2 linked regions of the Hoeflea sp. 108 genome follow. The protein of the gene in region 1 interacts with the protein of each later gene in a pairwise test. Links are inferred from orthologs where the notes say so. Each region holds a gene or a part of one and is shown on either strand. Other genes may lie near its edges. The genes, in order: ftsH and B015_RS0115020.

Region 1 (3,258 bases):
CACGGGGCTGATCTGCCTCGCCCCCGAATTCACTGATACAACGGACGGCGAAGCCGCCCGCTATGCCCTTCGCATCCTGGTTGCGGTAGCAGGCGGTGTACCCCAACTGCCCGACAGCGCCAGCGCGCAGTCCCTGCTGGCTGGCCTTGTCGATGTCCCCAATGCAAAAAAGCCGGTCCGCGCCACATTGTCGCGCGCGCTTGTCGATGCCCGCCGGCAGGGCGTTTTTCTATGCCGCGAAGGGCGTGGACTGCCTGCGCCTATGCCGCTGCGGGCCGGCACCTGGGACGGCCGCTACAGGCTTCTGCAGATGTTTGAAAGGGCGGATTTGGTGGTTGCACCGCTCGGCACAGCGATGGCCAGCAAGCTGTCCGGCGAAAGCTCGGCACCGCAAAGTCTTGCCCAGACTGCACTTGCGGCCGAGCCCGCGCTCTGGCGCGACGGAACATGCGCCGGCTTGCTATCGGAAACGAGCCGCACTCCGGTCGCCGCACCCTGGACGCGTTTCCTGCCGGCCTTCGACATGGCGCCGGCAAAGGCGGTGACAAAACTGCTCGGCACCGCCTCAATTCCGCCATCGCCATGCCGTGGCCACATTGGCATCCAAGCTTAACCTCGACTTAGGTACAAGCTTGGCAATGTGGCAGCCCCTCCCTATGTTAGGGGCAAGCTTACTCTTACCATGCGCGTTCCCTGAAAAACGCCAACGGGACATTCGATGAATCCGAACTATCGCAACTTCGCGCTGTGGGCGATCATAGCCGTTCTGCTCATCGCCCTGTTCAACCTGTTCCAGACCCCGCAAACCCGCGGCGCGTCGAGCGAAGTGCCTTATTCGCAGTTCCTCCAGGACCTGAATTCGGGACGCATCAAGTCGGTGACGATTGCCGGTGATCGCATCAGCGGCAGCTACATCGACAATTCCAACGGCTTCCAGACCTATTCGCCCGGCGACAGCAACCTCGTGTCGCGCCTGGAGCAGAAGAACGTCACCATCAACGCTCGCCCCGAAAACGACGGCTCCGGCTCGATCTTCAACGTGCTGCTGTCCTGGCTGCCGATGATCCTGATCCTCGGCGTCTGGATCTTCTTCATGCGCCAGATGCAGTCAGGCTCCGGCCGCGCCATGGGTTTCGGCAAGTCCAAGGCCAAGCTTCTGACCGAGGCCCATGGCCGCGTCACCTTCCAGGACGTGGCGGGCGTCGACGAGGCCAAGGAAGACCTCGAAGAAATCGTCGAGTTCCTGCGCGACCCGCAGAAGTTCCAGCGCCTCGGCGGCAAGATTCCGCGCGGCGTGCTGCTCGTAGGCCCTCCCGGCACTGGCAAGACGCTTTTGGCCCGTTCGGTCGCCGGTGAAGCCAATGTGCCTTTCTTCACCATCTCGGGTTCCGACTTCGTCGAAATGTTCGTCGGTGTCGGTGCAAGCCGCGTCCGCGACATGTTCGAGCAGGCCAAGAAGAACGCGCCTTGCATCATCTTCATCGACGAAATCGACGCCGTTGGCCGCCATCGTGGCGCTGGCCTCGGCGGCGGCAACGACGAGCGCGAGCAGACGCTGAACCAGCTGCTGGTCGAGATGGATGGCTTCGAGGCCAACGAGTCGATCATCCTGATCGCGGCTACCAACCGTCCCGACGTTCTCGATCCCGCGTTGCTGCGTCCGGGCCGCTTCGATCGCCAGGTCGTGGTGCCGAACCCCGACATCATCGGCCGCGAGAAGATCCTCAAGGTTCATGTCCGTAACGTTCCGCTGGCCCCCAATGTCGACCTCAAGACGGTCGCACGCGGCACTCCGGGCTTCTCGGGTGCGGACCTGATGAACCTCGTCAACGAATCCGCTCTGATGGCAGCGCGCCGCAACAAGCGCCTCGTCACCATGCAGGAATTCGAGGACGCCAAGGACAAGATCATGATGGGCGCCGAGCGCCGCTCGTCGGCCATGACGCAGGCCGAGAAGGAGCTGACGGCCTATCACGAGTCCGGCCACGCCATCCTGGCGCTCAATGTGCCGGCGGCCGACCCGCTGCACAAGGCGACCATCATCCCGCGCGGCCGTGCGCTCGGCATGGTCATGCAGCTTCCCGAGGGCGACCGCTACTCGATGAGCTACAAGTACATGGTCTCGCGCCTCGCCATCATGATGGGCGGCCGCGTTGCCGAGGAGATCAAGTTCGGCAAGGAGAACATCACGTCTGGCGCCTCCTCCGACATCGAGCAGGCGACCAAGCTGGCGCGCGCCATGGTCACGCGCTGGGGCTTCTCCGACAAGCTCGGCCAGGTCGCCTATGGCGAGAACCAGGAAGAGGTGTTCCTCGGCCATTCGGTGGCCCGCACGCAGAACGTCTCCGAGGAGACCGCACAGATCATCGACGCCGAAGTGCGCCGCTTGATCGACGACGCCTATGTCACCGCCCGCTCGATCCTGACCAAGAAGAAGAAGGACTGGATCGCGCTGGCCGAAGGCCTGCTCGAATACGAGACGCTGTCGGGCGAGGAGATCAAGCAGCTGATCGCCGGCAACAAGCCCTCGCGCGACATGGGCGACGACACCCCAACCTCGCGCGGCTCGGCCGTGCCCAAGGCCGGCTCGTCGCGCGGCAAGAAGAAGGGTTCCGAGCCTGAAGGCGGCATGGAACCCCAGCCGTCGAACTGACCGGGTCCTGACTGGATCGAATGCAGAAACGCCGCTGAGGAAACTCGGCGGCGTTTTTTGTTTTTCTGGATGCAATGGTTGCTGGCGAACTATCGCGCAACGCCATCGCGACAAGAATGGCGACGCCCGAATTCGATCACCCCGATCGTTTGCCTCGCCTACGAGCGGATGAGCCCCCTGGCCCTCAGCGTCGTACGCGTCGCCTCATTGAGATCATAATTCTAGAAGTGGCCCGGAAGAACCCATGCGAAGTCCTCGAATTCGTCATTGATGGCTACGTTTCGATTGGCCGCTTTGCAGTCAAAAATCAGATAGATCATATAGACTTGTTCGGTCGTTCCATCTGGGTAGGACTTTGTCCTGACATCGTCGCGAAACGTCCACGGCTGAACCGCCTCAATGACGAGGCCAGCGCCCAGCTCTTCTCGAATCTCACGAAGCAATCCCTCGGTGATGTTTTCGCCAGGCTCCAGTCCGCCGCCTGAAAGTGCCCATTGCCCAGGAAACACCCCGCGGTCGCCAGGCATCTTGCAAAGAAGATATGCCCCTTCATTTTCAATCAATGGGCAAACGATGATCCTTTGACGCAAAATCCCTCTCCATCC
Region 2 (3,316 bases), 1.5 Mb from region 1 along the record:
ATGGAGCCGCCCGACGGCGAAATGATCGCCGTGTTGATGCCGATCACCTCGCCATACATGTTGAACAGCGGGCCGCCCGAATTGCCGCGATTGATCGCCGCGTCAGTCTGGATGAAGTCGTCATAGGGGCCGGAATTGATGTCGCGGTTGCGCGCCGACACGATGCCCAGCGTCACCGTACCGCCAAGGCCGAACGGGTTGCCGATCGCCATCACCCAGTCGCCGATGCGCATCTTGTTGGAATCGCCGAACTTCACCGCCGTCAGCTTCTTGGCCTTCGGATCGATCTTGAGCACGGCGATGTCGGTCTTGGTATCGGTGCCGATAAGCGTCGCCTTCAGCTTCGAGCCGTCGGAGAAATTGACCTCGATCTCGTCGGCATCGGCGATGACGTGGTTGTTGGTGACCACGATGCCCTGCTCGGCATCGACGATGAAGCCCGAGCCAAGCGACTGCACCTTCTGCGGCGCGGCGCCGTCCTGGCCGTCGCGCTTCTTGAAGAAGTCGTCGAAGAAGTCCTGGAAAGGTGCGCCTTCGGGCAGCTGCGGCACCGGCACGGCATTTTCGTTGTCGCCGTCGCCGCTCTTCACCGTCTGCGACGTCGAGATGTTGACCACTGCGCCCAAAAGCCCTTCGGCGAGGTCGGCGACGGATTCAGGCCCTTGCGCAAAAGCCGGGGCAACGAAGGTCGGTGCCGCCACCGCGCCGATCATCAGCGCCGTCGTTGCAGCCAGAGAAGCCTTTCGCATGGCGCGCAAAAGGGTTGTGGAATTCATCAGGGAAGCCTCCCGGGCTGCATTGGCGTTGATCGCGCCGGGCCGTCCGGACGCGAAGCGTCATGATGGAAACAAATAAGGCCTGTTTGCGACCATTGCTATCGGAAGGGAATAAATCATCCGTTATCCCCTGATGAGCCAGACGATGCCGACGCCGATGGCAATTGCCACCAGGCCGAACAGGCGCAAAGCATTGTCAGGGATGTCGGCCATCTGGGCCGCGAGCCGCTTCATCTGAGCGGGAAAGCCGCCATAGACGACGCCCTCGATGACGAGGACGAGGCCTATGGCGACGATCAGATCCTGCACCGTCAGTTGCTGGTGCTGGGAGCGGCAGCGCCGGCCTGCGGGGCGGGCGTTGCCTTGGGCGCGGCAGAAGCTGCACCGCCGTCCGGGCTGCGGAAGTAACGGAAGAATTCCGATTCCGGCGACAGCACCATGGTGGTGCCGTTGGCGTCGAGCGCGGTGCCATAGGCACTCATCGACCGGTAGAAGTCGAAGAACTCAGGATCGCGCTTGAAGGCATCGGCGAACACGGAGTTGCGTTCGGCTTCGCCCTGACCACGCAGGATCTCGGACTCCTTCTGTGCCTCGGCGACGATCTCGACGACCTCGCGGTCGGCACGGGCGCGGATGCGCTGCGCCGCTTCGCGGCCACGGGCGCGCAGCCTTTCAGCTTCGGCCAGACGCTCCGCCTTCATGCGGTCGTAGGTCTGCTGCGAAACTTCTGCCGTCAGGTCGGTGCGGCGGATGCGGACGTCCTCGACCTGCAGGCCGAGCGCATTGGCGTCGGGCTGCAACTGGTCGCGCACGTCGCGCATCATCGATGCGCGTTCTTCCGACAGGGCGGACTCGAAGCCGCGCACGCCGTAGACCCGGCGCAGCGCTGCGTCGAGACGCGTGCGCAGGCGCTGTTCGGCCAGTTCCACGCTACCCGAAACCGCCGAGCGGAACTTGCGGGCGTCGTTGATGCGGTAGGCCACGAAGGCATCCACATCGTAGAACTTGCCGCCCGAGACCTGCACGCGGATATCGTCGAGGTCGAGGCGCATGACGCGGTCCTCGATGATCTGGATGTTGTCGGCCTCAAACATCGAGAACGGCGCCTTGAAGTAGATGCCCGGCTCGGTCTTGACGTCGACGATCTCGCCGAAGCGCAGCACGATCGCCTGCTGGCGGGCGTTGACCACGAAGATCGACGACCAGAGCAGGAACAGGATGATGGCAAAGAAGATGCCGATGATGGGAAGACGATTGGACATCAGTTGCCTCCCGCCGCCGGAGCGCGCTTCTGCAGTTCGGGCAGCGGCAGATAGGGCACTACGCCCTGGCCGTTGCCTTGCTCGACGATCACCTTGCCGGAGCCCTGAAGCACCTTCTCCATCGTCTCGAGGTAAAGGCGCTTGCGGGTGACGTCAGGCGCCTTGGCATATTCGTCATAGACCGAGATGAAGCGCTGCGCCTCACCCTGTGCTTCCTGCACGACACGGTTCTTGTAGGCGGCCGCATCTTCGCGGACCTGCGCTGCCTCGCCGCGTGCCTGGCCGAGCTTCTGGTTGGAGTACTGGTTGGACTCCTCCACGAAACGGTCTTCGTCCTGCTCGGCGCGCTGCACCTCGTCGAACGCATCGGCCACTTCGCGCGGCGGCGCTGCGTCCTCGATCGAGATGGCGTTGACCGTCATGCCGGTGCCATAGCTGTCGAGCGTCTGCTGGATGATGTCGCGCACGTTGCCGGCGATGCCCTGGCGGTCGTCGCGGAACACGTCCTGTGCCGGACGACGACCGACCACTTCGCGCATCGCGCTCTCGGCCACCTGGCGCACCATCACGTCGGGATCGGCGACATTGAACAGATAGGCCGTCGGATTGGCGACCTGGTAGGCCACCGAGAACTTGACGTCGACGATGTTCTGGTCGCCCGACAGCATCAGGCCCGAAGACGCAGTACCCCGGACTTCGCCGATATTGACCAGCTTTTCAGCGGTGTTGACCTTTTCCACGGTTTCCATCGGCCACCAATGGAAGTGCAGGCCCGGCTGCGACAGCTGTTCCTTCGGCTTGCCGAAGCGCAATTCCACCGCCAGCTCGTCCGGCTGCACGGTATAGACGGCCTGATAGGCCCACAGCGCCACCAGACCGACCGCGATCAGGCCGAACAGGGCTGCACTCGAGCCGCCGCCGCCAGGCAGGGCGCGCTTGAGCCGGTCCTGGCCCTTGCGAATGATGTCCTCGAGATCGGGAGGCGATCCGGGAGGTCCGCTCGGCCGCGGCCCCTGTCCCCAGGGGCCACCGCCCCCGCCGCCGCTGCCGCCGCCACCCCATGGGCCGCCGCCGCCTCCATTTTGATTGTTCCAGGGCATGAATGTCCTTTCAACTGCGAAACAATGACGGCCGCGCCTGAGACGGCCGCTTATTTACCGACACCATCTATAGGGATGCAATCACGCGCTTTCAACGCGACCACGGGATGCACCCGCGCTTTTCACTACAGATGTATGAGTACACGCTTAATGCGTGACGGGACGCTTGCGATAAACT

Evidence for each region.
Region 2: the proteins of ftsH (region 1) and B015_RS0115020 interact in binary tests that used the Escherichia coli proteins (3 or more experiments, as listed by UniProt). The link is inferred for Hoeflea sp. 108 from one-to-one orthologs.

What each region holds. Positions count from the first base shown.
Region 1 is NZ_KB890024.1:4,531,717-4,534,974, forward strand. Bases 245-3,185 are described here. They hold ftsH (ATP-dependent zinc metalloprotease FtsH), read left to right. Parts: upstream 245-718; coding sequence 719-2,653; downstream 2,654-3,185. Other genes in these bases: tilS (tRNA lysidine(34) synthetase TilS), read left to right, coding at 245-613; nudI (nucleoside triphosphatase NudI), read right to left, coding at 2,875-3,185. Also shown: more of tilS, read left to right, coding at 1-244; more of nudI, read right to left, coding at 3,186-3,243. UniProt on the Escherichia coli protein: Acts as a processive, ATP-dependent zinc metallopeptidase for both cytoplasmic and membrane proteins. Plays a role in the quality control of integral membrane proteins.
Region 2 is NZ_KB890024.1:3,019,563-3,022,878, forward strand. What follows is about bases 64-3,062. They hold B015_RS0115020 (protease modulator HflC), read right to left. Parts: upstream 2,039-3,062; coding sequence 1,088-2,038; downstream 64-1,087. Other genes in these bases: B015_RS0115010 (Do family serine endopeptidase), read right to left, coding at 64-776; B015_RS0115015 (DUF2065 domain-containing protein), read right to left, coding at 900-1,085; hflK (FtsH protease activity modulator HflK), read right to left, coding at 2,038-3,062. Also shown: more of B015_RS0115010, read right to left, coding at 1-63; more of hflK, read right to left, coding at 3,063-3,138; B015_RS0115030 (dihydrofolate reductase), read right to left, coding at 3,286-3,316.